Regions from separate parts of the Methyloceanibacter sp. wino2 genome, predicted to be linked through region 1. Evidence: riboswitches for the same ligand, from Rfam matches in the RefSeq annotation. Region 1 holds a riboswitch; each other region holds the start of a gene.

Region 1 (10,227 bases):
AGTGCCACCAACGCGAAAATGGCGAACTTGCGTGCTCTATGCATGAGATTTATAGACGAAGTAGGCCCCTAACTAACCTACGAAAGTTAGAGGGAATTCAAGGCCGAATCAAGACTTCACCACTGCGACAGCGAAGGATGGGCGGGGGCGTCCACGGCCCTCCTGATCACAGCGAGCGGACGGGTCAGAGTGGACCTCTAGCGGTTTCTAGATCCTACCACTTCGCCTTCATGGTCACGAAGGCCGAGGTCGGCGCCCCGTAGGAGATGTTGTTGTTGTTGTGCGAGGAGATCCAGTACTCGGTGTCGAACATGTTCTCGACATTGAGCTGCGCGGACCAGTGCTCGTTGATGTCGTAATAGACGGCACTGTCGAACCGCGTGTAGCTCGGCACCTTAACCGCGTTGTTCGCCTCGGCGAACCAGCCCGCCTGGTAGATGACGCCGAGGCCCACGCCCCATTTCTTGGTGAGCTGGTACTTGTTCCACATCGAGAAGGTGTCGACCGGGACGGACTCCACCGAGTTGCCGACCAGGGAGAGATCGTCGCCGGCGAAGAGGATCTCGGAGTCCGTGTGGGCATAGCCGCCGAACACCTGCCACTTGTCGGTGACGTAGCCGCTGATCTCGATCTCCTTGCCCCGCGTCCGGGTCAGGCCGCGCGCGAAGGTGTCGGGACCGATGGTCACCGCCTGGTTGTCGCGGTCCAGGCGGTAGATCGCGCCCTGCAACAGCAGGCGCGGCATGATCGTCCACTTGAAGCCCGTCTCGTAGTTCTCGAACGTCTCCGGCTCCAGATCCGACGCCGTGACGCTGAGTTCGCCGAAATTGTCGCCATTCGCCGGCAGGAACGACTTGGCGTAGCTCGCATAGAAATGCAGGCTCTCCCACGGCTTGACGACGCCGCCGACGCGGGGCGACCACTCGTCGTCGACGCGCGAGGTCTGGAAGCCGTTCAGCGTATCCTCGAAGCTGACGTCGAAGCGGTCGAAGCGGATGCCGCCGATCAGCTCGAAATAGCGCGTGATCTCGAACTGATCCTGGATGAAGGCGCTCGACGTATCGAGGTCGGTGAAACGGCGCCGGTTCGGCCGGTTGTACAGGGTCCTGGTGAAGACCGTCGGATCGGCCACCGGCACGTCGAGGGTGAAGATGCCGGAACCCGGCGCCACGAAGACCGGCAGATTGCGGAACGCATCGTTCTTTTGCACGCCGAACTCCAGGCCGCCCACCAGCGTGTGGCGGAGGTGCTGCCCGTGCGCGAACGAATAGGAGAAGTCCGTCTGATTGACGAAGTTCTGGCGGGCTTCGATATTTTGATAGCCGTCGAGCTCCACCAGACCCGGCCCCGGCGCGTTCACCGCCGAAGATGCGAAAATGTTCTGGTAGAGCTTGTCGTAGTCCGCGAAGAAGGTGTGGTTGCGGATCTGCAGGCCGCCCGTGGTCTCGTGCTCGAGCGTCGCCGTGGCCACGTGCCCGTCGAACGTGGTCAAGCTCGCGAAGGGCTGGCCGAAATACGTCTCGAGGGGAGCCTGAAACGGCCTGCCGTCGATCGACGGACCGCCGCGGTCGATGTTCTGGTCGTGGGTCTTGTACTCGTAGCTGAAATGCAGCGTGGTCCGCTCGCCGAGCTTGAAGCCCATGGTCGGATTGATGCCGTAGCGCTCGAGCCACGAGAATTCCCGGAACGTCTCCGAGTCCTCGTACATGGCATTCAGGCGGAACGCGGCGTTGGGCGAGATCGCCTGGCCGACGTCTGCCGTCCCGCGCGCGCGGCCCCAGCTGCCGACCTGCACCGTGCCCTCGTAGATCGGAACGCCGTCGGCGCGCTTGGTGACGCGGTTGATCACGCCACCGCCGCCGCCGCGGCCGAAGATCATGGCGTTCGGGCCTTTGAGCACCTCGATGGTCTGGACGTTGTAGAGATCGCGGAACGTCTCGATGTCGTCGCGCACGCCGTCGACGAAAAAGTCCGCGGTGGTTTCCTGGCCGCGGAAGGTCAGCTGATCGCGATGCCCCTCGCCCTGCTGCACGGCGATGCCCGGAACGTAGAGCAGCGCCTGGCCGAGCGTGTTGGCGGCCTGATCCTCGGCGAGCTCCTCGGGGATGATCGAGACCGAGCCCGGGATGTTCATGATCAGCGTATTCGTCTTGGTCGCGGACGAGGTGCCCGCGGCGTAATAGCCGTCGACGCCCGACGAGCCGCGGTTCAGCGTGCTGCCGTCCACGGGGAGATCGAAGATCGCCTCCTCGATCGCGTCCTGGGAGGCGTAGCCGCCGTCGGCCGTGGCGGCGGGCGCGCTCACGGGAGCGCTCGCGGTGGTGCGCGGCGCGGGGCGGGGCCGCGGCCTCGGCTCAGGGTCGGGCTCCGCCTCGACCACGGCGGGCGCGGCCTCAATGTCGGGATCCTGCTCGACGATCACCGGAGGGACCTGGGTGTCGGCTCCAGGATCGGGGCTGCCGCCCGTGGCGGCGGGGGCGCCGTTGCCGGTCACGCCCGATTCTAGGCCGCCCTCTCCGGTTGTTTTCCCGGTCTCCTGTGCATGAACTATTTCACCCGATAGGGCAATGAGCGCCGCAGAGGCCGCCAAGGCGAGCAGCCGCTCTCTAACTTCGCTGAGTTTCCTGGACGAACGCGACGCGGAATGCGCCGCCGTGACACGGAGTTCCATTTACTGCCCCCCGGCTCTGATCGACCTTGGGGCGCGCCTCATCTCACGCGAAACTGCTCCCCTCAAATCCACAGGCAACGATATTAGGGTTCGAGTGCTGCGCATAATGAAGGGTTTTCAACTTAATATATGAACAAAATTCATTTTTAGGATAGTGACCAGGCAGTAGAGGACCTCAACCGATTTCTGGCGTCACGCACACGAAGGTTTAGTTACCCTGTGCCTACATCTGGTTGGGTTGGTCTCTCGAGGACGGCAATTCGCGCTATAAGCTCAGACTTTGCCTTGGTGCAGGATCACGTCACCCTTTTTTTTATCCTGGCGCCCTACCACCCGGCCTTCATCGTCACAAAGGCCGACGTCGGCGCCCCCGAAAGAGATGTTGTTGTGCAAGGAGATCTAATACCCGGTGCCGAACATGTTCTCCGCATTGACGCGCTCTTTTCTAGCCTGTTTCGCGATTTTGAATCGCCGCCCGATTTCACATGAGTTTCTACTCGTCACGCTATTCCTGGGATCAGTAATTGATGATGCTCCTCATCCCAACGACCAACGCATTCTCGACTTTTTGGTTGGGTGTATCGTTGAATAGATTGGGCACCGAGCCTCCGGGATTATGGATGTATTGCACCACTGGCTGTATCGCCCAGCCAGATACGATCTCTGCAATGTAGTTCAACTCGAGGATTAGTTCATAATCGCGAATGATATGCAGCCCCGCCTTGCGGTCGAGATCGGAGGCTTCGTTCGAAATACCGGAATACGCGACGCCTAGAGCGATGCCGTCATGAGGGCGCCCGGGCACCCATCCGTCGAAGACAATGCCAACATCAGCATAAGTGTCGACCTGATTGCGGTCAGCCGGGCTAAGGATCGCTCGGGCGAAGGCCGATACACCTCCTGTGCCGCATTGGCCTTCTGGTTGATAGAGCACCTGATCGACTACCACATAGACGGCTTGGTTTCCTTCATGGCGAGACGCAGAAAGCCCCTGCGCGAGCGGGTGTATTGGATCATCGAACTCGCCAAAATCGTACCAGCCGCCAAGTTTGACCGTGCCGGACGGGCAGCTGCCGTTGCCGTAGGAATAGTCGGCCTCGAAGAGCAACAAGGGGGGATCGTTAAGGCGAAAATCGAAGCCGTGCGCGTTACACTGCCCGGGATCACGTTCCTCGGCGCAGGGACCGGCTGGATCACTATCATAAATCCCAAATTTCAGTTGGAATAGGTCCTGAACTTCAACAGCGACGCGCACCCCTGGTGATGCAAACGGATAGATGGGACCGCCAAAAAGGAAGGTTGTCGGAGCTGAGAGTCGTCCAGCCAAAGGTAGAGGCGATGAATCTCGCAGCCACCTCCGAAATGAGAAATTCACTGTCGGCACCCAGCTGGCCGAGACGGATAGAGGCGTGCCCGTCATAGAAAGCCTGTTCAAGCCAAAGCTCATGCAGACGCGTGGAAGGGAATGCCTCTATGTTGCTAACGCTGACGATGCTGCCGATGTTTTCAGCAGTGATGCTGGTGCCGTGAATTTGATAGAAATCTATATGGAAACTCAACCCTCGTGCACCGGTGAGGTTCTCAAGATCGGCATCGAGGTATCCCTCGAGAAGTCCTGCGTAATGTACGCTTTGCTCCATTCCTCCTGAGACGTTGCCTAGCACGTCGCTGGTGTAGTCGATGCCGTAAGAAACTCCCTGCCGGGCAAGGACATTGCGTACACTTCGAGGATCTCCATATCCTGGCAGACTCGTTGCAATCGAGGGCTCCGGGATCCCCGGCGGCAGCTCACCTATCCCGTCTGGAAGACGGACATGTGGATGATGCTGCTGATCGGCCCATGAACCGTTAGCGATAAGAAACGGACTTGCGAATAAAGTTGTGACGAGACAAATGGCCGTGATCGACTTCACGATAGGATTTCCATCCATGTGCGCCTGCGGCGCGAAGCCTTCACGGATGGAACGCGAACTAGCGCTTCCCTTCTTCGCCTGCGAGCACCCCGCTCGCACGACGCCGATCAGGCACCTGTGACGGCAGGTCTCCTGGCTCGCGGGTCGCTGCCTAGACGCCGTCTTCCCGGGTTTCCCCCAGTGACATGTTGGCGCTCGGCTTGCCGCTCACAGTTGCGGGGGCAGCTGCGGACTTAGCTGGCATTATGCCAACTTCTCCACATTCCCTTTTCATCCTCATAGAGGAACCGTCTTGCAAATGATTATCAGTAGATTCCAACTTCGTCAATTCGCCAGTTCCTGCTTGGCAGGCGGATGGTCCCGAGGCACTGCCAGGCCGTTGCTCAGCGCAGGCTAATGCATGCAAAAGGACGCCCCGCCAGTTGGGGCTAGCGGGGCGTTGATGTACGGCATTCGTATGTGACTGCCGTACATAGATCAGGCTGGCTCTCCGGTAGCAAAGCGCCTTCTCGCTTATTGGTCGTTCAGGAATGGCAACCAGCCACTCGGGCCGGCTCACACGAAACGCTGAACGGTCAAAGTGGTGATGATCGGCTAGTGGGTGATGATGACATCCTTCACGGTGGAGTATGACCTTTACGACAGCGTGCAACGTTGTGTCCAATAAGAAGGCAATCGCTCCCCAGTTCTACCTTTTTTCGTTCGACCATTAACATCGAGACGATTAGATACTACGAACGCGTGGGGCTGCTTGATGCTCCGCCCCGCACTCGGGGTGGGCTTCGCATGTACGACCGGCATCATACTCGACGCCTGACCTTCATTCGTCGCAGCCGTGAACTCGGCTTTTCGTTGGACGACATTTGCACATTGATCAGTCTCTCAGGGCGAAATCAGGATTGCGCTGCAAGGGAGTTGACTCTTCGGCACGTGGATCAGGTGCAGGGCAAAATCGCCAACCTAAAGCGGTTGGAGAGAGCACTAAAAAGTCTGGCCGAGGCGTGTAAGCCCGGCGATCAAAAATCGTGCCCCATCTTCGATGCTCTAGCCGGGCAAAGTTAAGTGGCGGCTTACCGACTGCAACTGCGCTGAAGTGTCATAAGCAAGTGCAAGCGACGACGACACTGGGGTCGGATGCCAGTGCCAAATATTTGATCACGAGACCCTTGATGTTTTTGGCAGAGAGATCATTCTGATGAGATGGTCACGTTCGTCAGTCGGCTCGCTTTCGCCATCTTCCTCACCGTAAGTTCGCACGCAGTGGCGGGCTTGAGCCACGCTCAACCTATTGTCGGTGCTGTCGACTTGATCACGGCTACCAATCTTGGGGCTGGCGAGTGCGACCATTGCGATGGCTGTAGCAAGCCTTGTGTTGTGCCGGTCGTTTGCAATAGTCCCTGCTCGCCCATGGCTTTGCCGTTGACCTGGACGGAAGAAGCCGCCTCTAAAACTACCTCCCTCAAATCAACTGAAGGTTCGCGGTTCAGAAGCGCGGTGATCCGCGCTCCTACACCACCTCCTCGCTTTTTCCACTTCGTCTGAGCAGTCCCTGGAGTGGGCCTGCCTAGTCATGGGACCCCCGCCTTTTGGGGGCGTTCCGTCGTTCATGCGGCGGTCGAACAACCATCGATGCCCAAAGGAGTGGAAAAATGTATCGATCACTAGCAGTCGTCCTGACTGGAGTAGCGTTTGTCGCTGTAAGTCTATCGTCGGACGTCGCCACCGCGCACCACAACGCCTATCACAACTTGGGAAAGTGTGGTTCCGCGGTCGAGTGTCCGGGTCAGAAGCAAGGGACCCAAACGAAAAGCTCTAACCGTTAGACTTCGATAGAAAGGGTCGGCCGGGCCTTATCCGATAGGCCTGGCCGATCCCACAAAGACCGATGCTCAAGCGCCGGGTATAATCGAACGCTTGGGCATATGGCAAAGATGATGGCCACCAGCGTTGCGTCAGGGATCTTCGCCGCGTGTATTAGTCTGAATTATCAAAGAGTGCAGCCTCTACAGCAGTCCTAGGAGGATTGAATCATGAGCGAGATGATGAATAACGGAATGATGTGGGGTATGGGAATTTGGTGGCTGATCATCGGTACCATCGCCGTGCTCGTTATTGCGGCCTTAGTCAAGTACCTGTTCTTTCGCTGAGAAGGACAGGGCGAGTGCGACCGAAGTCTCGCCCCTCAATGGGGTTACACTTGGCACGCTTGCCTTTGCCATCTGCATTGTAAGGAGTATCCGGATGAAACACGCCATGAGAATAATTGCCGCGTTGGTGTTTGCCTTCGTCACCGACTCAGCCTTTGCGCAGACTTTAGAAGGGACATTCTACAAGCAACAGCAGTGCACGTGCTGTGAGGCCCACGCAGACTACCTGCGCAAAAGCGGCTTCGAGCTGGATATAACGTCAGTGAACAACTTGGCTGAGATGAGCCTTGATGCCGGTGTGCCCGAGGGCTTTCAAGGTTGCCATCTTATCAAGCTGAACGGCTACGTTTTTGAGGGGCACCTGACCAGCGAAATCATAAAGAGGTTTCTGGCTGAAAAGCCACGGGACACCATTGGTCTCAGCATTCCCGGCATGCCAAGCGGCGTTCCCGGAATGGAAGGTCCAAAGGAGGGACCAATCAAGGTTTATGCTGTGAAGAAGGACGGCACCACATCGATCTACGCCACTCAGTAATTATTAAACAGTGGCCTCGCCTGTACGAAGCTCTCGACCGCCTGCCGGGGGATTTGCGCTAATCAGCGCGACCACGACTTGGGAGTACTGGGAGGCGGTGCGTCAGTTCTGGGTCAAAAGCGGGCGTCAAGGGCTCACAGCGAGTTCACTTGACCAGCATACGGTCGGCGGTTACGCCAACTGCAGCATGAGGAGTTTGCGCATCATAGTCGATGCCGTCGTGGCGTTGTCGCTGGCCGCCCTGCCGGTCTCGGCCGTCGCAATGCCCTCAGCCGTGGCGGCTGGAGTGGCGGCCGGCATGCCCGATGCGTCCGATATGGCGGCGCACACGAATTGCTGTGCCGAGTCCAAACACTGCGAAAAGCAACCTAAGAACGGCTGCGGCGAATCCAGCGCGTGCCTCCTTAAATGCACCGTGCTCTCCGCCGCTCAAGTCGCGGCGATGGATCTTGCCACGCCGCCCAAAGCAGCGCCGAAACTCGCGAACTTGGTTACGAGCTTCCGGTCCACGCTGGACCACCCGGCTCTCCCGCCACCCCGCGTCTAGATCCTTGAACGAAGTCGTGTCGCCGCCACGCACAAGCTCGTGCCTGGCGAGCTGCACGCGCGAGCCCTTTGTACTGCGAAGGCCCGTCACTCTCGGATTTGGAGACGCGCGCTATGAAGCGTCTAAGTAGTTTGGCCTTGCTGGCCGCCGGCATTGTCGCCGGGGCGGCGGGCACTTATTGGTACGCGCATCGGGACGAGCCGATGCCGATACATGCCGCGACCGAGCCCGCCGCTCACGACGAGATGAGCGAAGGCGAGAACGGCGAACGGAAGATTCTCTATTACCGCAACCCCATGGGTCTGCCGGACACCTCGCCGGTGCCGAAGAAGGACTCCATGGGCATGGACTACATCCCCGTCTACGCCGACGAGGTCGATGACAGTGACACCGTGAAGGTGAGCCTGGCCAAGATTCAACGAAGCGGCGTCAAGACCGAGACGGTCGGCCTCAAAGCGTTATCCCGTGAGGTACGCGGCGTTGGCACGGTCGAGCACGACGAATCGACACTTTGGGTCGTGACGGTTCGCTCCGACGGCTACATCGAGGATCTGTTTGTCAATAAGGCCGGGGCGCACGTAAAGACGAGCGATCCGATGTTCCGGTTCTACAGTCCGCAAATTCAGCTGGCCCAAGTCGACCTCCTGGTCTCGTTGCGCACGCAAGGCCGCACCGGCTTCAACCGGGACGTCAGAGGCGCCATTCAAAAGTTGCGTAACCTCGACGTACCGCAAGAACGGATCGACGAGGTGATCGAGACCAAGGAGAATGTGAGAACGCTCGATTGGCCGGCGCCCGCCTCGGGCCACGTAATCGAGAAAAACGTGCTCAAGGGCCAGTTTGTGGAGGCGGGCGAGGAGTTGTTCCGCATCGCCGACAACTCGCATGTTTGGGTCATTGCCGAAGTGGCCGAGGCTGACATCGCCGACGTCAAGGTCGGCACGCCCGTCACGGTAACGCTCCGCGCCTTCCCCAACGACCCGCACGAAGGCAAAGTGACCTTCATCTATCCCCACATGCGAACGATGGAGACGCGAACCGTCTCGGTCCGCATCGAGCTGCCGAATCCCGACGGGTCGATGAAGCCCGGCATGTATGCCGACGTGGTGCTCCGTCCCGACGCCGATGCTCCCGACGTCATGGCGGTGCCTTCCAACGCCGTCATCGACAGCGGCACGCGCAAGATCGTTCTCATCGCCAAGGGTGAAGACCGGTTCGAGCCGCGCGAGGTCAGCATTGGGCGCATCGGCAGCGGCTTTATAGAAGTGATCGACGGCTTGGAGGAAGGCGAGGAGGTCGTGATCTCCGCCACCTTCCTCATCGACGCCGAAAGCAAGCTGAAAGCGGCGCTCGAAGCCTTCAACCAGGGGGCACGTGAATAATCGCGCGCATCGTTAGTTGGTCGGTCGAAACATCTTCCTGGTCGGGCTCGTCACGAATTGCCAGATTTCTCTGTCATTTTCGGCAATGTGGCTTGACATTCCTTGCCCGCCGAGGCTGGTTTCATCGATGAGCCGCTTTTTTTTACGACTGGTCCGGCTTTTTTTGGCCACCGCACTTATGTTCGGAGGCGCGGTCGGGCATGCGAATTCAGTCGTTCACACCGTTTCGAGCGATTTTGGCGTGCCTCATGAGCACGCCAGTCCCGCGGAGGTCAGGCTGGTTAGCTCGTTCACGCACAGCGATCCTTCTGGGCTTGAAACCGAAAGGGAAAGCCCGAGCCACGGCCTCAGTGTCTGTCTAGACGCCCATTGCTGCGCGCCCGCCGTGCATGCGGTGCCTCAGAATGACCTGCGGCAAGGGCTGAAGAGTGGTAGGTTCGGATTCGCGGCCGCCCCTGGTTATGCACTCTACGTTGCCTTTTCTCTTCTAAAACCACCACGCGCAATCGCCTGATTCAACGGCTGCCCCCGTGCAGACGCTGTCTGCTTAAACAGCAGTGGGATCTTGGGTGAGTCGTGCACCTTATTGGTGCTCGACTTTCGCCCAGAATCGGCAATTCCAGTTCGAGTCCTGCTGCATATCTTGTCCGCAGCAAAGGTGCATTGAACCATGCGCAAAAGATTCCTTTCACTGATCCTTATTGGTATGACGGCTCCGTTGCCGGCACTGGCAACGCCACAATGCGACGTCGCCCCTATTGACTCGTCTTTGACAGAAACGAGGCGTGCAGATCAGCTCGCTACTCGCGCTTTTTCGTGCCTCAAGGCGGGAAAGCCCATTCAAGCAATAGCCGACTTTAGCGAACTGATTGGGATCGACCCCGAGCATGCCCAGGCTTATCTCAACCGCGGTAGCACTTACGTGAGGCTCGGTGAATTTGATGCGGGCCTTAGTGACTACTCCCGCGTCATCGCACTTGCTCCAGAGCGCTTTGAGGGGTGGTACAACAGAGGCTCGGCCCGTGTGGCGGC
Region 2 (10,227 bases), 700 kb from region 1:
CTCGTAGTCTTCGAGGGTCAGGCTCAAGCCGGCAGCCGGGTCGGTCAGGCGGGCCAGAAGGGCGCGGGAGTCCTCCGGAACATTTTCAACCGTGTATCCAGCGTCCCTGAGATCCGATAGGCAGGCCAGCACGCTCGCGGGCACGTCAAGCCCCACCGCATAGGCGGCCCGTCCGCCCGCGCCGGGGTAGTCCGGCAGTACGATCGCCAGCTTGCGGTCCGCGCGCGGCGTTTGCCGGAGGCGGGCGAGCTTGGCGATCTTGTCGGCGACGGCCTCGACGCGATCGGGTTCGGGCTTGCTGACGAAGCCTTCGAAGCCGAGCGCGTCATCTCTGTCGCGCTTGTCCTTGAAGCCGAGCGTGCCGACGAGGACACGCCCGTCGAGCTCCGGCAGCACCACATGCATAGAAAGGTCCGACGGTCCAAGCCCGCGCGGGTTGGAGGCCCAAGCCTCGCGCCGCGTATTGGCGACGATCGCTTGTAGAACCGGCGCGTCGCATCCGTCGAACACACCATCACCGGCGGCAAAGGCTGTCGTCGTCACGATCACCGAAGGGTCGAGCCGTTCGAAGGCGTCCCGCACGAAGGCGATCGCGTCCGGCGCTTTGAGACTGGGGACGAAGAGCGGGATGGGATTGAGGCCGCGTGCTTCCAGTGCGCCGCAGAGTGCATCGATCGGCCCGGTGTCGGCGGCCAGCAACGAGGCGCGATAGAAAAGAATCGGAACAACGGCTCCTCGCTCTGCGCCCAGCGGGCGCAGGGCATCGAGATCGGACACGCCTGCGCCGGGCCGGTAGGCGCCCATGCGCGGGAAGGTCTGCGGGGCCGGCGCCTCGATCGCTGCGCCGCCAAGATGGGCCAGGCGCCGCAACAGCGCGCGCAGGTTCGCAACTCCGCCCTCGCGGAAATAGGCCAGAAGAGTCTGCAGCTCGGCTGCGTCCAGTGTCGACTGCTCGAACAGGCGCGGGTCGTCGCGGTCCTCGCCCGGCAGGATGGCGAGGGCGATGCCGCGCTCGCGGGCGATCGTAGACAACCTGTCGACGCCGTAGCGCCACCAGTCGAGCCCGCCCAACAGCCGAACCACGATCACCTTGGCGTGCTGGGCGACCGTCTCGATCCACAGATCGGTGGACATGGGATGGCGCAGGTCACGCAAATGCGCGAGCCGCACGGACGGCACCTGTTCGCGCTCGTGCGCATACGCGGCCGCAAGCCCCGAGAGGTCGCTGTCCGTAAAAGACAAGACCGCGATATCGCCGGGCGTCTGGCCCAGGTCGATCGGCTCGGCGATGTCGTCGAGCGTCGCGCTGCTTGTCTGCAGGAGGTGCATGCGAGGGTCCTATCGGTTACCCGGCCACGGCTTCGTGCCCGGCCAACGATCTGGCCACCGCCTCGCGGTCGAGGCCTTTCAAGCCGATCACGACGACCTTGCCTTGGCGATCCTCGGCCTGGTCCCAGGGGCGGTCGAAATAGTGGGTCACGCGCGGACCCACGGCCTGGATCAGCAGCCGCATCGGCTTGCCCGTCACGGCGGCGAAGCCCTTCACGCGCAAGATATCATGCGCCTCGGCCAAATCGGCGATGCGCTTGGTGATGTCCGCGGGATCGGTGACCTCTGCGATCGGAACCACGAACGTATCGAAATCGTCGTGGTCGTGGTCCTCTTCGCTGTCGTGATGGGTCATGCGGTTTTCGATGTCGTCTTCCGCGCCGATGCCGAGCCCGAGCAGGGCCGTGGCGTCGACCTTTCCTTCCGACACGGTCACCACACCGATGCCGCGCGGCAGGGCGTCGGTCACCGTCTTCATGGCGCGCTGCAGCCCGTCCGGATCGAGCAGATCGCGCTTGTTGAGGACAATCAGATCGGCACAGGCGATTTGATCCTCGAAGACCTCTTCAATGGGATCGTCATGATCGAGTGCATCGTCGGCGGCGCGCTGCGCAGAGAGCGCTTCGATGTCGGCGGAGACTTGACCGTCGGCCAGCGCCGCGCCGTCCACGACTGCCACGACCCCGTCCACCGTCACGCGGTTCTTGATCGCCGGCCAATGGAAGGCTTGGACCAGGGGCTTGGGCAGCGCGAGACCGGAGGTCTCGATGACGATGTGGTCGACCGGCGGCTCGGCCGCCAGGATCTCGTCGAGCGCGGGCACGAACTCGTCGGCGACCGTGCAGCACAGGCAGCCATTGGCGAGTTCGACGATGTTCTCTTCGCTGCAGTTCTCGTCCCCGCAGCCTTTGAGAATCTCGCCGTCGATACCGACGTCACCGAATTCGTTGACGATCACGGCCAGACGCCGCCCGCCCGTGTTGGCAAGCACGTGGCGGATGAGCGTGGTCTTTCCCGAGCCGAGAAAGCCGGTCACGATCGTGCAGGGAATGCGGGCGACAGAATTCATTCGAAATCCTCCGGAATGGGGCCGAGTACGAGGGGTGGAACACGGGCGACGAGGCCGCCCTTCAGGGCGTCGGGCCTGCCGCGCCAGGGCAGAAGTCCGTCTTCGGACTCCGCGAGAAGCATCGCGCCGTCGATGAGAGCTGCCGCATCGTCCGGGGCGGTCAAGTCGCCGAAGACATAAGTCCAGCTGTCTTTCTTCCGCATCGCGGCACTGAGCGAGCGGCGGCAATTGGCAAGGCATTCGACCTGGCGGACAGTGACACCCGTCCCGCGCGCGGCCTCGGCGGTGGCCTCGGCGAGCAGGAGCCCCGCGCGCGGGCCATCGCCGTCCTCACCTGGCTTGCGGCAGGTCACGCAGACATAGACGGTCGGCCCGTCCGGGACCTTGGCGGCACTGTCCTTGGCGTCTAGGGGAGATGTCACCCTGATAGATCCCTCGGCGATCTCAAGCGAAAGCCACAGCAGACAGGGTGCAAGTCGGCCCAGATTCGGGCCGGACGAAGATCCAACCGTCGCAGAGGCACCCCGCCCGGCGGACGACTAGATCGACGGCAGGTCTCCTGGCTTCGCGGGTCTCTCCCTTCGCCGCCTTCCCGGGGTCTCCCCAGTGGCGATGGCTCGGGCGCCCAAGACCGGTGTTGAAACCGTTCCATGGGCTCACCGCTTACAGTTGCGGGGGCAGCCGCGGATTTGGAGAACCTCCATACCGCGTTCCCTGTTCGCTCGAAACGAGCAACCGTCGATCAGGGACATAAGGGCCCCAGGCGCGTGTTTGTCAATGCGGGCCTTGCCCCGCTCGCCCTTGCCCCGTTCACCCTTGGGTCGCCGTATTGAGAAAGGCACGCAATGCGAGTATAACGCCACCATAAACAACTTATGGAGGATAGCCCCATGCCTACCTACCGGAAGAGGAAGGGGAGCGATACCTGGCACTGGTGCAGGAACTGCTCGCAATGGCCGACAAGCGACTATGACGAGGTCACCACATCCGGCCGGCCGAGGTCGGGAGAGCTTCACAACGAGTGCCGGTCAAAGGAGAGAGACGGCGACTGCCGTCAGTAGCCGAACGATCCCCACACGGCGTCACGAGCTTGGTTGCGGCGCATGCGAACGTCGCTATAGTCGGGGCGCCGATGGTTTCCGCATGAGGCGGATTCAAGAAGGGAATACGGTGAGGGTCTTACCCAATTCCGTGGCTGCCCCCGCAACTGTAAGCGGAGAGCGCCCCTCCTCAGGCCACTGGAGCAACCGCTCCGGGAAGGTGGAGGGGATGCGCAGACCCGCAAAGCCAGGAAACCTGCCGCGGCGCAAACCTTGAACCGCGCCCTCGGGTGGAGGGCGCAAGGGGGATCACATGACCCGTTCTTCTCTCCAGCGCACCGCGTTTCTGGCGCTCGCCGCGCTTGTGCTCACCGCCGCGCCGGCCTCTGCGCATCACGCGATGGGCGGCGTCTTGCCGTCGACCTTCGCACAAGGGTTCCTTTCCGGTCTCGCTCACCCGGTGGTCGGGCTTGATCATCTGGCCTTTCTCATCGCCGTGGGCGTCGCGGTCGGCGTCGGCGGTCTCAATCTCGGCCTGCCGGTTCTCTTCGTCGCGGCATCGGCCGTCGGTGTCGGCATCCATGTCGGCGGGTTCCAGATGCCCGGCGCCGAACTGATCGTGGCTCTGTCCGTGGTGATTGCAGGCGTTGTGCTTGCCGGTGGCCGCGCCCTTCCGCTGGCCGCCTGGGCGGTGCTGTTCGGCATTGCCGGCCTAGCTCATGGCTATGCCTATGGCGAGTCGATCTTCGGGGCGGAGTCCACGCCGCTTGTGGCCTATCTGCTCGGTCTCGTGATCATCCAGAGCGCTCTCAGCGTCGGTGTCGCCATGCTCTTCCGCATGCGCTCCCCGTCCGTCTCGGCCATTGCGCCCCGTCTGGCCGGCGCGGTGGTCGTCGGCATCGGTCTTGCGACGCTGCTCGGGCAAATCATCCCCAGCGCATAGCGGTTCAATGACAGGTACCGATCTCGAGGACGAGGGGATCACCTTCGTCCTCGGGGGGGCCCGCTCCGGAAAGAGCCGTTTCGCCGAGAGCTTCGTCACCAGTCTGCCCCGGCCGTGGGTCTATATCGCCACGGCCGAAGCGCATGACGACGAGATGGTGGCGCGCATCGCCGAGCACCGGGCCCAGCGTGAAGCTGGTTGGCAGACTCTGGAAGCGCCGCACGATCTGCACGATGCCATAGGCGCGGCACCCAAAGGAGCTGTCGTCCTGGTGGACTGTTTGACCTTGTGGCTCTCGAATATCATGCACGGCCCTTACGACATCGAGCAGGCGACGACTCGACTGGAGCAGGCTTTGCACGCCCGTGAGAACGCCACCGTGCTCGTCTCGAATGAAGTCGGTCTGGGGCTGGTGCCGGAAACGCCGCTGGGGCGAGCCTTCCGGGACGCGCAAGGGCGCCTCAACCAGCGCATTGCCGCCATCGCCAGCCGCGTCATCTTCGTGGTCGCGGGCCAGCCTCTCGTGGTGAAAGGAAACACATGACCAAGTCGGTCGATGAAAAGGACCTCGAGCGCCATCGCGCCAAGATGGCGAACCGCAAAAAGGCGCAGGATGCCGAGGTGGCCGAGAAGACGGTCGAGAAGGGTCTCCTGATCGTTCACACCGGAACGGGCAAGGGCAAGTCGACGGCGGCTTTCGGTCTTGCCTTGCGTATGGTCGGCCGGGGCAAACGCGTCGGCATCGTGCAGTTCGTCAAGGGCGCGTGGCACACGGCGGAGCGCGATGCGCTTGAGAAGTTCGGGGACCAGGTCGCCTGGTATTCCATGGGCGAAGGTTTCACCTGGGAGACCCAGGATCTGGAACGCGACATCGCCGCGGCGGAGCGTGCTTGGGCCAAGGCGGTCGAGCTGATGGACGACCCCAGCTTCAGCCTCGTCATTCTCGACGAGTTGAACATCGCCCTGCGCTACGACTATCTGCCGTTCGACGAAGTCGTGGCCACGCTGAAGGCGCGGCGCCCGGACCTCCATGTGATCGTGACGGGGCGCAACGCCAAGCCAGCGCTGATCGAAGCCGCGGACCTCGTTACCGACATGACGCTCGTGAAGCACCATTTCGCCGCCGGGGTGAAGGCGCAAGCCGGCATCGAATTCTAGCGATGACCGCCCGCGCGCTCATGTTTCAGGGCACGGGCTCCGATGTGGGCAAGTCCCTGATCGTGGCCGGGCTAGCGCGCGCACTCGTGTCCCGCGGGTTTAAGGTCTTGCCCTTCAAGCCGCAAAACATGTCGAACAATGCGGCCGTCACCCTCGATGGGGGTGAGATCGGGCGGGCACAGGCGCTGCAAGCGCGCGCGGCCCGCGAGACCCCAAGCGTTCACATGAACCCGGTGCTGCTCAAGCCACAAAGCGAGGTCGGCGCGCAGATCATCGTGCGCGGCCAGGTTTACGGAAAGGCCAAGGCTGCGGACTACCAGGCGCTCAAGCCCGAGCTCATGGACGCGGTGCAGGATAGCTTCGCCCTTCTCAAGGACGAGGCGGACATCGTGCTGGTGGAAGGGGCGGGCAGCGCGTCGGAAGTCAATCTCCGCGCAAACGACATCGCCAATATGGGTTTTGCACGTGAGGCTGACGTGCCGGTCGTTCTTATCGGCGATATCGACCGCGGCGGCGTCATCGCCAGCCTCGTGGGCACCAAGGCCGTGCTTGCCCCCGAAGATGCCGCGATGATCCGCGGATTCCTCGTCAACAAATTCAGAGGCGACCCGTCTCTTTTCGCGGACGGCATGGTGCGCATCGCAAGAGAGACCGGCTGGGAGCCGCTCGGCCTCATTCCGTTTTTCGCAGGCGCAAGAGCCCTGCCGGCCGAAGACGCGTTAGCGCTCGAGCAGCAACAGGCGGCCAAGACGGATGCGACGCTGAAGGTCGCCGTGCCGGTGCTACCCCATATCGCCAATTTCGACGACCTCGATCCGCTCGCCGCCGAGCCGGCCGTCGAAGTCGTCCGTGTACGGCCTGGTGAGGCGCTGCCCGGGGATGCGCAGCTTATCGTCCTGCCGGGCTCGAAAGCGACGCTGTCCGACTTGCGCGTTCTTCGCGACGCCGGGTTCGACATCGATATCGACGCTCATCTGCGCCGGGGCGGATCTGTGCTCGGCCTATGCGGCGGGTATCAGATGCTCGGGCGGGTCTTGCGCGATCCGGAGGGTATCGAAGGGGCGCCGGGTGAAGCCGAAGGCTTGGGGCTCCTCGATATCGAGACGACGCTCTCGGGAGACAAGCGGCTCGAGCCGGCGTCCGGCCACACCTTCGACGGAGTGCCCTTCGAGGGCTACGAAATGCATATGGGCCGCACGAAGGGCCCCGATTGCGGGCGCCCCTTCGCCCGACTCGACACGGGGTTCCAAGACGGCGCGATCTCGGCCGATCGCCAAGTGTACGGCACGTATGTGCATGGGCTATTCGCCGACGACCACCAGCGCGCCGCGTGGCTTGCCCGGTTTGCCGCAGGCCCCTCGCAGGTCCGTTACGATGAACAGGTCGACGCCGTTCTGGACGACCTTGCCGCCCATTTGGAGGAGCATGTCGACATCGACCGTCTTCTTACATTGTCGCGCTGAGGATCACGCTGAGCGCGGCCGCGATCGCCACAAGTGCGATCAACAGGCCGTCGGCACGGGCGTAAAGCCGAAGGGCGGCGCGAATGTCTTGTGCGGTTGCCGTGCGCCGGCCATCGCCGAGCCAAGGGCTGTCGTTTCTCGATCCGGCATAGGTCCGCGGTCCGCCCAAGGCCACACCGAGCGCGCCCGCCATGGCCGCCTCCGGGTAACCGGCATTGGGGGAGGCGTGTTTGGCCGCATCGCGCCGCATCGCATTCCAGGCTTCCTCGGGAGAAGCCTTGTCGGTAATGGCCGCCGCGCCGACAAGCAACAACCCGGACAGGCGCGCGCCCGGCAGATTGACCACATCGTCGAGCAGAGCGGATGCGCGTCCGAAATCCTCGTAACGCGCCGAGCGATGGCCGATCATGCTGTCGGCGGTGTTCACGGCCTTGTAGAGCGCTCCGCCCGTGAGGCCGGCAAGCCCCAGCCAAATCACGGGCGATACGACGCCGTCGGAAAAATTCTCGGCGAGACTTTCGATGGCCGCACGCGCGATGCCGGCTTCATCGAGCTTAGTCGTATCGCGACCGACGATTTCCGAGACGGCATGACGTGCGTCCTCCATCGTCCCGCTCTCGAGCGCCGCGGCCACGGCCGCCACGTGGGCATAGAGACTACGCTGCGCGATCAGCGTGCTCGCCGCGACCGCGGCAAAGAAAAGCCCGAACGGCAGCATCAGGAGCGCGCTCTCGAGAAGAATCGCGCAAGCGCCGACAACCAACAGCAGGAGCACGAGCGCCATGAGGCCCGCACGCCGTCGCGCCTCGCCGTCCGCCGCGGAGTCGTTGAGCCGCGCATCAAGCCAGCCGATCAAACGCCCCATCCACGTCACGGGATGGCCGATTCGCGCCGCAAGCCAGGCGGGATAGCCGACGGCAAGCTCGACGAGCATCGCAAGAAGCGCTAGCGGTGCTGCCATGACGTCACCCGGTCCATCTCCACTCAATCGCCTCAAAACCGCAAATGCCGCGGACGAAACGCACGCCTCGTTGTTGCACGGCGGCGATCTCGCCGCAGCACGCGCGCAGTTTCCCAATGCGCCTCAGCCGATCGTCGACCTGTCGACCGGCATCAACCCACATCCCTATCCTATCGCGTCTCTGGGCGAAGAAGATTTTGCACGGCTCCCCGAACCCGCGGCGCTCGCGCGCCTCTTAGATCTCGCTGCGGCCTTCTACGGCGCGCCGTCGGCGCAAAACGTGGTGGCCGCGCCGGGAAGCCAGATCTTGATGGCGCTGATCGCCGATCTCATGCCGCAAGGGTCCGCCGCGATTCTGGGGCCAACTTATGCAGAACATGCGCGTGTTGCGGCGCTGGGAGGCCACGCGGTGGCGACGGTCGGAAGCCTCGCCGACCTCGGCGGCGCCTCGCTGGCCGTGGTGGTCAATCCCAACAATCCCGATGGGCGCGTGACGTCCAAAGACGACCTGTCGAACCTGGCTGACGAGCAGAAGGCGAACGGCGGCATTTTGGTTGTGGATGAGGCCTTCATGGATGTCGGCCCCGAAGGCGCCAGCGTCTCGGATCAGGTCGAACACGCGCCCATCGCCGTGCTGCGCTCGTTCGGCAAGTTCTTCGGTCTTGCAGGCTTGCGTCTCAGTTTTGCGCTGGTGAACCGCTCGCTGGCGGAACGGCTTCGCGCCCGGCTTGGTCCATGGCCGGTTTCCGGGCCGGCGCTGTCCATTGGCGCCGCGGCGCTCGCCGACCGGGCTTGGATAGACGGCACCCGAATGGCACTGAGAACCGCATCGGAGCGGCTGGAGACATTGCTTAGCGCGGCCGGTCTGACACCGGTGGGCCGTACGGATCTCTTCTGCCTCGTCAGCAGCCCGCGCGCGCAGGCGGTTTTCACAACGCTCGGCGAGGCAGGCATCTTCGTGCGCCGGTTCGAGGAGAACCCGCAACTCTTGCGATTCGGTCTTCCGGGAAAAGAAGTAGAGTGGCAACGCCTGAGCGGCGCGCTCAAATCCCCGTCTTAGGGGGCCTTCCGCGGGAGCGGCCTAGTGGGCCCAGCGGCGGTTATAGTGCTCGGCGAGTTCTATGCTGCCTTGAGCTTCTTCCGGCAGGAGCCTGGCGATCACACCCATAGCCAGTTCGACGGACACTTCGCTGCCGCCGCACTCTTTGAGTTGATCCCGAAGCCAGCCATAGACTTCCTCGTCGCCCGATTTCAGCCCTACGGCGATTTCCTCGAGCATTTGCACCAACGATTCGGCTGCCATCGCGTCCTCCGATCGAACGAAGCCCAAGGAAAAACATGGGCTTACGCCTTGGTTAAAGCGTTCCTGGTGCGATTCTTCCCCGAACTGATCATACCCCAATGGTGCGTCTGCGAAGTTGCGGATGAGCCACAGTCGGCTGTTTTCTCCCCCCTAGTGGGCAGGCCCCAGCGTGTACGCCGGCATCTGCTGGTCCGCTTCGGTCGTTCCGGTGAAGGGGATCGGCTTGACCGATGCCGTCGAGACCGGCGACGTGTCGTCGGCCGCTGCGAACAGGCCTTGCTTCGGCTGCGGCCGGCAGTAGTGGCCGCCACCCTTCGATACGTTGGTAATGAGCAGGTCCACGTGGAAATGGTTGTAGTGGGCCCGGTCGCTGCCCGGCCCGAGAACCGTGAAGAACTCGCGGCAAGCGCCTGCGAAAGCTTCGCGCAGGAATGCTTTTTCGGCAGGCGTGCCGCGCCACCAGCCTTTGACGACCGTGATGGTGCGCCCATCCGCGAGCGTGAATCCGGCAATATCCAAAGCGTTGCCGAAGGCGTGCTCGGACAGCTTGCCGGTCGATTTGCTGTTTCGGCCGCGGCAGCTATAGGCGGAGATCTGCTTGATCTCGACCACGGGCTGCCGGAACTGGCGCATGGCGGCACGCTGTACGGAATTGTTGAGCCAGCGATCCAGCGCCGCCGTCATGGGACAGCCGATGGTCGCGGTCGGCGTGACGCGGACACGGCCGCCGAGCGCCGCCGAGACCCGTAGCGGCGCCAAAATGCCGCAGGCGCTACGGCCGCGGATCGACGAGGCCTGCGTCACATAAGAAGACGCGCGCACTTGGCCCGACGCCATGCATTGTGCCTCGGCACGGTCGCGCCATTCCGCGCGCGTGTCGTTCGGAATACCGCCGCCGCCGCATGAACTGAGAAAGACAGAAGCTGCCAGCGCGGCGGCCGGATACGCAATACGAGCCCCC
Region 3 (10,227 bases), 420 kb from region 1:
GGCGGCAAGCTCTGCGGGAACGGTCAGCGCCAGCGAGGATCCGGCCAGCGCCGTGAGAAACGTGCGGCGGTTGAGCGTCATGGCTAGTCTCCATCACCTGCGTTGAAACCGAAGCTGAGCCCCGCACCCTCGGCAATCAATACGGATGCGGTGGTGTTCGCGCTCTTCAAACCGACGCGCAGGGCCTCGAGCTTACCGCGCTGTTCGGGGTCGGTGACCACCTCGGCTACCGGCTCGGTTTCGGCGCCAAGAACGTCGATACTGCGCTTGAGGTCGAACACGACCGAGTCTTCGACGCCCGGCGACTGGTCGGCAACGATCCCCGCAAAGCCGCCCTCGACGAACAGGGCCTGCACGAACTGAAGATTGACGGTCATGTTCGGAAAGGTCTGCCCGCTCCGCCAGAACGCTGCGAGGCGCGGGCGTGCGCGCTCGGCGGACTCGCTCAGCACCCGGCCGAGCTTTTGATCGCGCACCCGTTCGATGCCGCTGCTGAAGGCCTTGAAGAGTTCGAGCGTGACGTCTTTCGGCGCGCGGTAGAGCACGCCGTCGGGCTCGGGTTCCAGGAAGCTCTTGGTGAACGGCGCATCGGGCGCCCACGCCTCGACAAGGTCTTTGGAGAGTTGCGCAATATTGTCAGTCACTGCCGCGGCGAAGCGGCAGCGAAACACCGCATCGTCTCCGGGGCTCGCAAGGGCGTCGGATCCCTTGCCGTAAAGAAGAATTTCGAGGGCCGGCAAGCCCTGCAGTGCGACACTCTTCTTGGCGAGCGTCCCCACACTCGTGACACTCTCGTCCTTATCCAAGAGGACCCGCTGGACCTGCCGGTAGCCGAGGCCCTTCCGGTCCGGCCAAAAGAACAGCCGCTCGTAGCGATGCTCGTGATTGACCGGTCCGAACTGAAAGATCTCGACCGCGCTCCAACCCTCGACGGCCGCAACGAACGCCGCGCGGGCATCTGCCAAAGCCTTGTCGGAGGGATCCCTACAGAGCATGGCGGTCACGGCCGCCAAGGTCGCGGCATCGTCCGCGAATGCCTCGTAACCCGGCCGTATGACTTTCGTCAGCGCGGCCTCGGCAACGGCGCCATGATCCGCCTCCGCCCGCGCCGCGGGCCCGGCCGAACCAAGAGCAAGAAACAGAATCCCGAGGGACAGGGCCGAATGGAGGAAACGGGTCATTGGCATATGTCTAACATCTGATGCGCAGCTTGGCGTGGGGCCCGGTTGTCGCGACTAGAGCGAGTTCAAAAACGCCAGGAGGCGTTCCCGATCCTCCTTGTCCAGCGAGGCAAAACGGTCGCGGGCCGCTTGGCCCTCGCCGCCGTGCCACAGGATGGCCTCCGTGAGATTACGGGCCCTGCCGTCATGAAGGAACTGGGTGTGGCCGCTCACCGTCTCGGTCAGACCGATACCCCAGAGCGGCGGCGTACGCCATTCGCTCCCAGTTGCCTTGCCGTCCGGCCGATCGTCCGCCAGCCCCTCGCCCATGTCGTGGAGCAGCATGTCCGTGTACGGCCAGATGAGCTGGTTCGACAGGTGGGTCTGCTCAGGCATATCGCCGGTCGTGAAGTTGGGCTGGTGACATTGAGCGCAGCCGACCTTGTAGAAAAGCTCTTTGCCCTTCAGCACCTCGGGCGCATCCACGTTCCGGCGCGGCGGAACCGCCAGGTTCTGCGTGTAGAACGTCATCAGATCGAACAGCTCGTCGCCCACTTCCACGTTCTGGTACTTGGGCGAGTTGCCCGACGGCGCGTCGATGCACGACGTCTGCCTCTCGGTGCATTCGCCGGCGCCGCTCGGATGCAGCGTCGTCGAGATGCCGATGTCACCGGAAAACGCATCGGCGTTCTGTTCGACGATGGTCGGCACATTCGCCTTCCAGCCGAAACGGCCCAGCATCTCCTTGTCATGCAGCTTGGACCACATCCGGTTCGGACGGCCTGAAATACCGTCCCCGTTCGCATCGTCCGGGTCGGCGTTGGCCATGATTTGCTCTTCCGGAACCGCCTCGAGCAGTCCGAGCCCGATCATTGGCGGGGCGATGCGCGGGCCCACCATCACGTCCGGGCTGATGGGACCGTAGTTGAGTCCGGTCAGTTCGTAGTGCGGCGCGCGCAACGAGACTGTCTCGCCGTCCCCGAGCGAAACTTCTTTCTCCTCGTAGGACACTTTGACGGCGCCCTCGGCGTCGTGGCCCTGGATCGACATGTCCTGCAATTGCCCGCCGTAGACAGGCTCAGGCAGCACCGTCACCTTGCCGGAGGCGAGGAGAGCCTTCTCGTCATCGGTCTTGGGGGGCACGGAAAGACGGAACAGGAGCGAGGCCGTCGGTCCCGGCGTGTTCGAGGCGAGCGGAGGATGGCCGCGTCCGTCCTTGAGGTGGCAGTCCTGGCAGCCACGCACATTGAAGAGCGGCCCCAGGCCGTCCGAGGCATCGGTCGAGGCGGGCGCCGAAACCCAATGCCGCCGGAAAATGCTGTTCCCGATTTTGAAGTCGAGTTCCTTGCGGAACCCCATATTGCCGGATGATTGCGAGAACGCGTTGGCGGTGTCGGTCGCGGCACGGGATGTGGCGCCGCCGCCCGGCCGGTCTTCGCCCGGCTCGGCTTTCGTGAAATCGATCGCCGGCACCGGCACGTCGGGCGCGCCCGCTCCGCCGGCGGAGCGCGCGTACAATACGAGACCCGCCAGCAGAGGTACGCAGGCCCCAACAAGAAGGACACCGCCAAGCCATGCTTTCGCGTGACTTGACGGTGCTGTCGGGTCGACTGACTCTGAGAAGGCGTGAACCGTACTGTGTTCACGCGCCCACCTTTCTAGAACGCGAACGTGCTGCGAGCGCCAATGACCGTTGCATTGTCGGCTTCTACGCCGCCATCCGGGTTCATGATGTACTGGAAGTCCGGCTGCAACGTCCAGCCGTCGATGACCTCCATGGTGTAAGCGATCTCGATCAAGGCCTCGTAGCCCTCGCCGGCCGGATCGCCGTTGGTAACATTGAACGCCTGCGCCTGATCGGAAATGCTCGAATAGGCATAACCGATGGCCAGTGCGTCGTTCGGACGGCCCGGGATCATGCCCGTCATGGTCACACCCACGTCGAAGTAGAAATCGACATAGTTTCGATCGTCCGGCGCTCCGGCGAAGCGGGTGAAGAAGCCGAGGCCCTGCCCCTCTTCCGTACCCGGCGCGTGCCACAGAAGCTGATCCAAGATCACATAGAGAGCGTAATCGTTGTCCAGCGGCTTGCCGTCCTTGCCGGAGATCGCGATGGGGTTGCCGCCTACATCGGTATAGATGTGGTTGAAGTCCCCGAAGTGGTTCCAACCACCGATCTTGATCGAACCCGGCAGTTCACCGCCCGCCAGCGAATAGCTGTAGGCGCCTTCCGCCATCAAGAGCGTCCGATCGCGCAGACCGAAATCCAGTCCGTCGTTGTTGCACACTTGCGGATCGTCCGCGGCGCAGTCCGGAGCCGGATTACCGTTGTAGACACCGACCATCAGGCTGGTTTGCTCCGTCGGCGTGACGGCGACACGAACGCCGGGCGTGGCCAGCGGGTAGGCCGGACCGCCGCCGGGGTTGTTTTCGGCCGCGATCGGCGCCCACCCCCACGTGCCGTTGATGAAGTAGCCACCGCCTTCAGCGAAGAAGAACTCGGCGTCCGCCGCGAGCTGACCGACCTTGACCGACACCGTGTCGTTGAACAGGAACTGCTCGAACCAGATCTCGAACAGGCGCGTCGCGTCGTTCGCCTCGAAGCTGGTGACCGGCATCAGGGACCCGATATTGGAGCCCGTGATGGAGTTGCCGTGGATCTGGTAGCCATTGGCGTGGAAGCAAAGACCGTCCCACAGACCGAGCTTCTTCATGTCGGCGTTGACGTAGAGCTCGAGCACACCTTGATACTCGCCGCCCTCGTCGGTGCCGCCCCAATTGTAGAACGGCTCGGCGACATAGGCGCCGCCGATGTCGATGCCCGTGTTGTTCAGCGACCCGGTCATGCCGCCCTTCGCGCCGTCGATGAAGTCGAGCTTTCCGTTGGCCCCTGAGGCAAACCGATCGTACGGATCTTCCGGGATCTCGCAGGCGGCGTTGGCCGCGGCCGGTGCAAGGACGAGTGCGAGCGCACCGAACGCCGCAGCGCGCAGCCCCTTGCCGATTTGAAAGCCTGTAGGAACGCGCAACGCGCGTGGAGAATTCTGTGTGTCGGACATTCTTCCCTCCGAAGCCGAGTGACTAAAAAATCGCGTCAGCGCTTTCGGAGAATTCCGGCGGAAGATCCCGACAATGTGCGAACACCCCCGTTCGCCCATCAGCCCTGTCACGGTTGAAGGCAGGTCTCCTGGCTCACGGTTCATCGCTTTCTGCCCGACCTTCCCGGTTGCCCAGTGGTCACATTTGGCAGCGAGCTCACCGCTCACAGTTGCGGGGGCAGCCACGGCTTCGGCGCCATAGAGGCACACACCGTGTTCCCTTTTCATCCTCTCGGAACGAGTCTTCGAGGAACCTTCAACAGCCACAAGCTGTCCTCTGGCGCTCATACTGTCAATGGGTCGAGCACCCGACCCTCTGCGATCTTTTGTCATTCTTTCAGCCCCCCAACGGCTTCAGGTTCTATTCTGCTAATCGTCTTCGGCTGTTTTTCGCCGTTGATCCGACTCGGAATGCGTAAAATACAACATTCCGAGTCATCTTTTCTCAAGGTCGATTGTCGTCGCAGTAGCTGATTTCTCTTCAACTATTGCCGACCGTACTGTTTGGTCTATTCAGCTCCCACCTTCTCGGGCGCATCGAGACTGTCCGATCCCTCGAACTCGATGGCTTTCAGATCCAGCGTTGCCACGGCCCGCTCGATCGCCTTGGTCTGAACGAGCAGAGCGTCGACCACGTCCTGGACGACCTTGTTGCCCTCGTCGTTCCCCTCACCAATCATCTGGTCGTAGTTCTCGGTGGTCAGAGCACGCAGATAGAGCGTGTTCATCGCGTCCATGGTGGCATCGAGCGCGGCGATGACTTCGGCGTCTACTTTCGGATCCTTGGCCTTGACCACATCCGAGACACTCGGGCCCGAAACGACGGAGCCGTCGGCGCGGCGATAGCGGCCCGTGTAGACATTGTGGATGCCGAGCGCGTCGAAGAAGTGTGCGGCATGGGTGTTGTCGGAGAAGCAGTCATGCTCCTCTTCCGGGTCGTGCACCATCAGGCCGAGTTTGATGCGCTCGCCGGCCAGCTCGCCATAAGACAGGCTGCCGAGACCGGTCATGATGACGGTCAGGCCGCCTTCATCGCCCGCGTCCATGACGGCCTTGCGCGCATCGCCGCCTTCTTTCCACTGATCGGCCATCCACTGCAGATCGTCGATCAGGAGTTGGGTGACGGTGCTCAGGTACTCGGCGCGCCGTTGGCAATTGCCGTTGGAGCAGTTCTTCAGATCGTAGTCGGACGCGGGACGCTCGCCGGCGCCGGGCTCCGTGCCGTTCAGGTCTTGTCCCCAAAGTAGGAACTCGACCGCGTGATACCCCGTCGCCACGTTCGCCTCGACACCGCCCGCTTCCTGCAGCGTGTCGGCAAGCAGCGCTTTCGTGATCTTCGAGGTATCGATCTTCTTGCCGCCGAGCGACAGGGAGACGTTCTTGATCACGTCGGCCACGTAGAGTTCGTTCTCGGGCGACTCGTCACCATAGACCTCGGCGACGTAGTCGATCAGACCTTCGTCCAGCGGCCAGGCATTCACCTTGCCTTCCCAATCATCGACGATCGGATTGCCGAAACGGTAGGCCTCGGTCTGCATGTAGGAGGGGCGCGCGGCGATCCAGGCGGCGCGGGCGGCGCGCAGGTTCGACTCCGTCGGGCTCTCCAGGAACTCGTCGATCGCGAGCTGCATGGTCTTGGCAGTCTCAAGCGAATCTTCGTATCCGGCCTGCGCGATGTCGGCGTAATTCTTCAAAACGTCCTTAGGGCTATCGGCCAGCGCGGGCGAGACGTAACAGCCAAACGCCAGGACAGCCGCCGGCACCATCGTCTTTAGTCCTCGAAACATCGAACTCCCTCTCAAGTTGCTACGACTCGCCGGTCGTTTTCTATCTAAAATCACCAATTTCGATCGCTTTTGTCTATGACAAGGGCGAAAGATGCGACGGCCCAGCGGCCAGGGACCGTGGGCCGCCGCAAGGCTGAGATGAGGAAGCGTTTCGGCTCGGGCTGAAACACTTCAGACACTCGGGCTGGGCGGCCGAATGTCTTGCCAGAACCCTACGGGGGCCCTATCATGAATGAAGTGAACAGTTTTCATGATAATAGTTGAATGATATGCATCTTAAGGAAGTCGACGCCAATCTGCTCGTGACGCTCGATGCACTGCTGGTCGACGCCAGCGTCACACGTGCCGCCGAACGGCTCGGGCGCAGCGCCTCCGCCATCAGCCATGCCTTGGCTAAGTTGCGGGAATTGTTTGACGATGAGCTTTTCGTGCGCGCCGGGCAGAGGCTTGTTCCAACCGCCCGGGCTCAGGAACTAGCGCCGACGGTCCACGTGATCCTCGCGGGCATGGAGAGCCTGCTTCGTCCCAACAAGCCGTTCGACCCGTCGCTGACGATGCGCGCGTTTGCCGCAGCCTCCAGCGAGGCCGGCGAATTGATCCTCATCGAGCCACTGCGCAAGCGGTTGCAGGAGGGCGCGCCGAGCGTCCGGGTCGATTGGACGTCGTCCAATATGGAGTCGATTATCGACGAGTTGCGCAACGCGCGCTGCCACTTCGTCATCGACATCATGGGCGAGAGCGCCCAGGCGCCGGACGTACGCGCCGCCAAGCTTTTCGACGACGAACTCGCAACCCTGGCGCGGCCGGGGCACCCGTTCTCCAAGCGGCGCCCGAACGGCGAAGCCTTCGCCGGTGCGGAGCACGTGGCCGTTCACTCCCTCCCAGGGTTCCAAGGTCTCGCCGACCGGCTGGCGCAGGCGGGGCACGACATCCGGCGAACGTCGCAGGTCTCCTCCGCGCTTGTGGGCGTCATGGCCACGCTCAACAGCGATGCCCTGCTTACGCTCCCGGCCTCACTCGCAAGCTTGCTGGAACGGCAGTTCGGCCTCTCGCGGATCAAGCAACCCGTCGAGCCCGTGACGTTTCCCGTGCGCCTCCTGTGGCACACGAGCTACGACCGCGACGAGTGCCATCAATGGCTGCGCGGCGAGTTCTCGCTTCTAGCCCAAGAGCTCCTGGCTCAGGACGTGGCGGGCTAGCGTCAAATCATTGGCAATGGCCCGTCCGTCGGGCGTTTGCGGCGCGGTCACGTTGCGGCCGACCGGCCCACAACCGCTCAATTGTTTCCGTCATGATGCTCCGCTACCATGGCCTCCTCGCCCGCTCGCCGCCGAGGGCCGGGCGTCTGGAGGACACCCATGGTTGTGTGGTTTCGCACCGGCTTTGCCGCTGTGCTTTTCGCCTGCGTCTCCCTATCCGCTTTCGCCGCCGACAAGACCTATCAAGACGACGCGCTGGACGAAGCGGCCATCACGCTCAAAGTCGACCTCAAGAACGAGTCCGGCACCATCGAGCGGCCCGTGCCGATGCTGAAGGAGCAGGCCGCCGTGCAGCTGCGGAAGCAGTCTCTCGGGAACGCCGCCTTTATCTATGGGCAGATCGTTACCGCCGCGCCGAACGACTCCGAGGCTTGGCGGCGCCTTGCCGACATCTGGCTGGCCATCCCGCCGGACGAAGACGACGATGGCAGCGAGCGCTACCGCGAAGCCAGAACTGCCGCCTATATCGCCTACACACAGGCGAAGACACCGAAGGGCCAAGCCGCCGCACTCGGGTCTCTCGCCAACGCGTTCGCCAAGGGCAGCGAGTGGCGTCCGGCGCTGAACGCGCTGCGGCTTGCCACCACGCTCGACGACGATCCGGGCCTGGCGGCCACCTACGCTCAGCTTCGCGAGAAATACGGATTCCGGGTCGCCGATTTCAGCGTGGATTCCGACGCGACCTCACCCCGGGCATGTTTCCAGTTCACCGAGCCTCTGCTTGCGCGCGCGGACTACGCTCCATTCGTCGCCGTCGCCGGCGAGGACAAACCGGCCCTGTCGCTCGATGACAAGCAGCTTTGCGTGGAGGGCCTGAAGCACGGCGAGTCCTATAATGTGACCTTGCGTGCGGGGCTGCCCTCGTCCGTCCACGAGGATCTCATCAAGAACGCCCCGTTCACGATCTATGTGCGCGATCGCACGCCGTCGGTACGGCCCGTGGGCAAGGCGTACGTACTGCCCAGCACCGGGCAGCAGGGCATTCCGCTCCAGTCGGTCAATACCGGCGCACTCGACGTCACGCTGTATCGCATCGGCGACCGCAATCTGCTGGGGACCGTGCTCGGCTACGACTTTCAGCGCAATCTCTACGGTTACAGCCTCGAAAACATCGCGGATGAAAGCGGCGAGGAAGTTTGGAGCGGTTCGCTCAAGGTCAAGAAGGACCTGAACAAGGACGTGACGACGGCCTTCCCGATCAGCGAGGCCGTGCCCCACTTGGCGCCCGGCATCTATATCCTCGCCGCGCGGCCCTCCGACGTTCCGGGCGACGACTACGGCGAGCGCGCGACCCAATGGTTCGTTGTCTCGGACTACGGGCTGACGGCCTATTCCGGCTCGGACGGTATTCATGCCTTCGTCAACTCGCTCGCCACGACGGAGCCGATCTCCGGCATCGAACTGCGGCTGATCGCCCGCAACAACGAGGTTCTCGGCACAGCAACGACCGATGCGGACGGCGCAGTGACGTTCGCGCCGGGTCTCGCGCGCGGTAAGGGCGGCCTTGCGCCTGCGCTGCTGGTGACGGGCGCCACGGAAGGCGATTACGCCTTCCTCAACCTGAAGACACCGGGCTTTGATCTGACCGACCGGGGCGTGGCGGGGCGGGATGCGCCGAAGGGCCTCGACTCCTTCGTCTTCACCGAGCGTGGCGTCTACCGCACCGGCGAGACCGTGCACATCACGGCTCTGCTCCGGAACGCTGCGGGGATCGCCGTGCCGGACCTAAACGCGACACTCGTTGTCGACCGGCCGGACGGCATCGAGTATCGCCGCATAGTCGCGCAGGACGCAGGGGTCGGCGGCCTGTCCGTCGATCTGCCGCTCATCGCCGCCGCCCAGACCGGCACGTACCGGGTCAAGGTCTATTCGGATCCGAAGGCGGCGCCGATCGGCGAGACGAGCTTCCTCGTCGAAGACTATGTGCCAGAGCGGCTCGAATTCGACATCTCCACCGATGCGAAAAGCCTGTCGCAAGCTGCCCCCGCCAAGATCGCCCTCGACGGCCGCTTCCTGTACGGGGCGCCGGCATCGGGACTTCCGGTCGACGGCGAATTGAAGGTCACGGCCACCAGCGCCCGGCCCGGATACGACGGCTTTGTGTTCGGCACCAAGGACGCCGACAGCGGCGAGAATTTCACCGTCGAGACGCTGCCGCTCGCGGATCTCCCTGAAACGGACGCCAATGGCCAAGCTACGTTCGACGTGGCGCTCGGCGCCTTGCCCGCCGCATCGCGCCCGCTTCAAGCCAAGATCGTGGTGCGCCTCGCGGAGCCCGGCGGCCGCGCGGTCGAGCACGATCTGACGCTGCCGATCGAGCCGAAGGCGGACATGATCGGCGTGAAGCCTCTCTTTAAGGGCACGGCCCTGAGCGACAACGACATCGCCAAGTTCGACGTGGTGATGGTCGCGCCCGACGGCACGCAACTGGCGAGCAAAGGCCTGAAATGGCAGCTGCTGCGCATTGAGCGGAAGTACCAGTGGTACCGCCAATACGGCAGCTGGAACTACGAGCCCATCAAGGTCACGCGCCGTGTCGCGAACGGCGTGATCGACGCAGGCGCGGACGCGCCCGCATCGATCGAGATGCCTGCTTCCTGGGGCCGCTACCGGCTCGAGGTCGAAAGCCCCGACCCGCTCGGTCCCGTCACGACCTACGGCTTCGACTCCGGCTGGTACGCTGAGGCCAGCGCCGATACGCCCGACCGCCTCGAGATCGCGCTGGATAAGTCCGGCTATGCGGAAGGCGACACGATGAACGTCGCCGTGACCGCGCGCGCCGCCGGCACCGTCACGCTTTCTGTGATCGGCGACAGGCTCCTCACCCAGAGCACGGCCGATGTCGAACCCGGCCTCACGACGATCCCGCTCACCGTCGGTTCGGACTGGGGGACGGGCGCCTATGTGCTGGCGACGCTCCGCC

The links. A riboswitch is a leader RNA that binds a small molecule or an ion and turns the genes downstream of it on or off. The one in region 1 is predicted to bind cobalamin.
Region 2: another riboswitch for cobalamin. It lies ahead of DCY11_RS07410 (DUF1636 domain-containing protein); the one in region 1 lies ahead of DCY11_RS16030 (carbohydrate porin).
Region 3: another riboswitch for cobalamin. It lies ahead of DCY11_RS06065 (carbohydrate porin); the one in region 1 lies ahead of DCY11_RS16030 (carbohydrate porin).

What each region holds. Positions count from the first base shown of each region.
Region 1 is NZ_CP028960.1:884,470-894,696, forward strand. Features, by position in the region: gene DCY11_RS04060 (TonB-dependent siderophore receptor) at 215-2,671, opposite strand; gene DCY11_RS04075 (carbohydrate porin) at 3,189-3,926, opposite strand; gene DCY11_RS16030 (carbohydrate porin) at 3,910-4,584, opposite strand; cobalamin riboswitch at 4,689-4,891, opposite strand; gene DCY11_RS04085 (MerR family DNA-binding protein) at 5,326-5,646, shown strand; gene DCY11_RS04090 (DUF411 domain-containing protein) at 6,826-7,266, shown strand; gene DCY11_RS15420 (hypothetical protein) at 7,454-7,813, shown strand; gene DCY11_RS04100 (efflux RND transporter periplasmic adaptor subunit) at 7,927-9,195, shown strand; gene DCY11_RS04105 (tetratricopeptide repeat protein) at 9,866-10,227, shown strand, end outside.
Region 2 is NZ_CP028960.1:1,585,822-1,596,048, reverse strand. Features, by position in the region: gene cobN (cobaltochelatase subunit CobN) at 1-1,329, opposite strand, end outside; gene cobW (cobalamin biosynthesis protein CobW) at 1,346-2,398, opposite strand; gene DCY11_RS07410 (DUF1636 domain-containing protein) at 2,395-2,820, opposite strand; cobalamin riboswitch at 2,930-3,153, opposite strand; cobalamin riboswitch at 3,515-3,717, shown strand; gene DCY11_RS07405 (HupE/UreJ family protein) at 3,752-4,381, shown strand; gene cobU (bifunctional adenosylcobinamide kinase/adenosylcobinamide-phosphate guanylyltransferase) at 4,389-4,925, shown strand; gene cobO (cob(I)yrinic acid a,c-diamide adenosyltransferase) at 4,922-5,539, shown strand; gene DCY11_RS07390 (cobyric acid synthase) at 5,542-7,002, shown strand; gene cbiB (adenosylcobinamide-phosphate synthase CbiB) at 6,986-7,963, opposite strand; gene cobD (threonine-phosphate decarboxylase CobD) at 7,962-9,023, shown strand; gene DCY11_RS07375 (hypothetical protein) at 9,045-9,266, opposite strand; gene DCY11_RS07370 (extensin family protein) at 9,417-10,227, opposite strand, start outside.
Region 3 is NZ_CP028960.1:1,303,758-1,313,984, forward strand. Features, by position in the region: gene DCY11_RS06050 (DUF1513 domain-containing protein) at 1-81, opposite strand, end outside; gene DCY11_RS06055 (imelysin family protein) at 84-1,181, opposite strand; gene DCY11_RS06060 (di-heme oxidoredictase family protein) at 1,236-2,678, opposite strand; gene DCY11_RS06065 (carbohydrate porin) at 2,819-4,219, opposite strand; cobalamin riboswitch at 4,320-4,531, opposite strand; gene DCY11_RS06070 (imelysin family protein) at 4,768-6,045, opposite strand; gene DCY11_RS06075 (LysR substrate-binding domain-containing protein) at 6,315-7,244, shown strand; gene DCY11_RS06080 (alpha-2-macroglobulin) at 7,404-10,227, shown strand, end outside.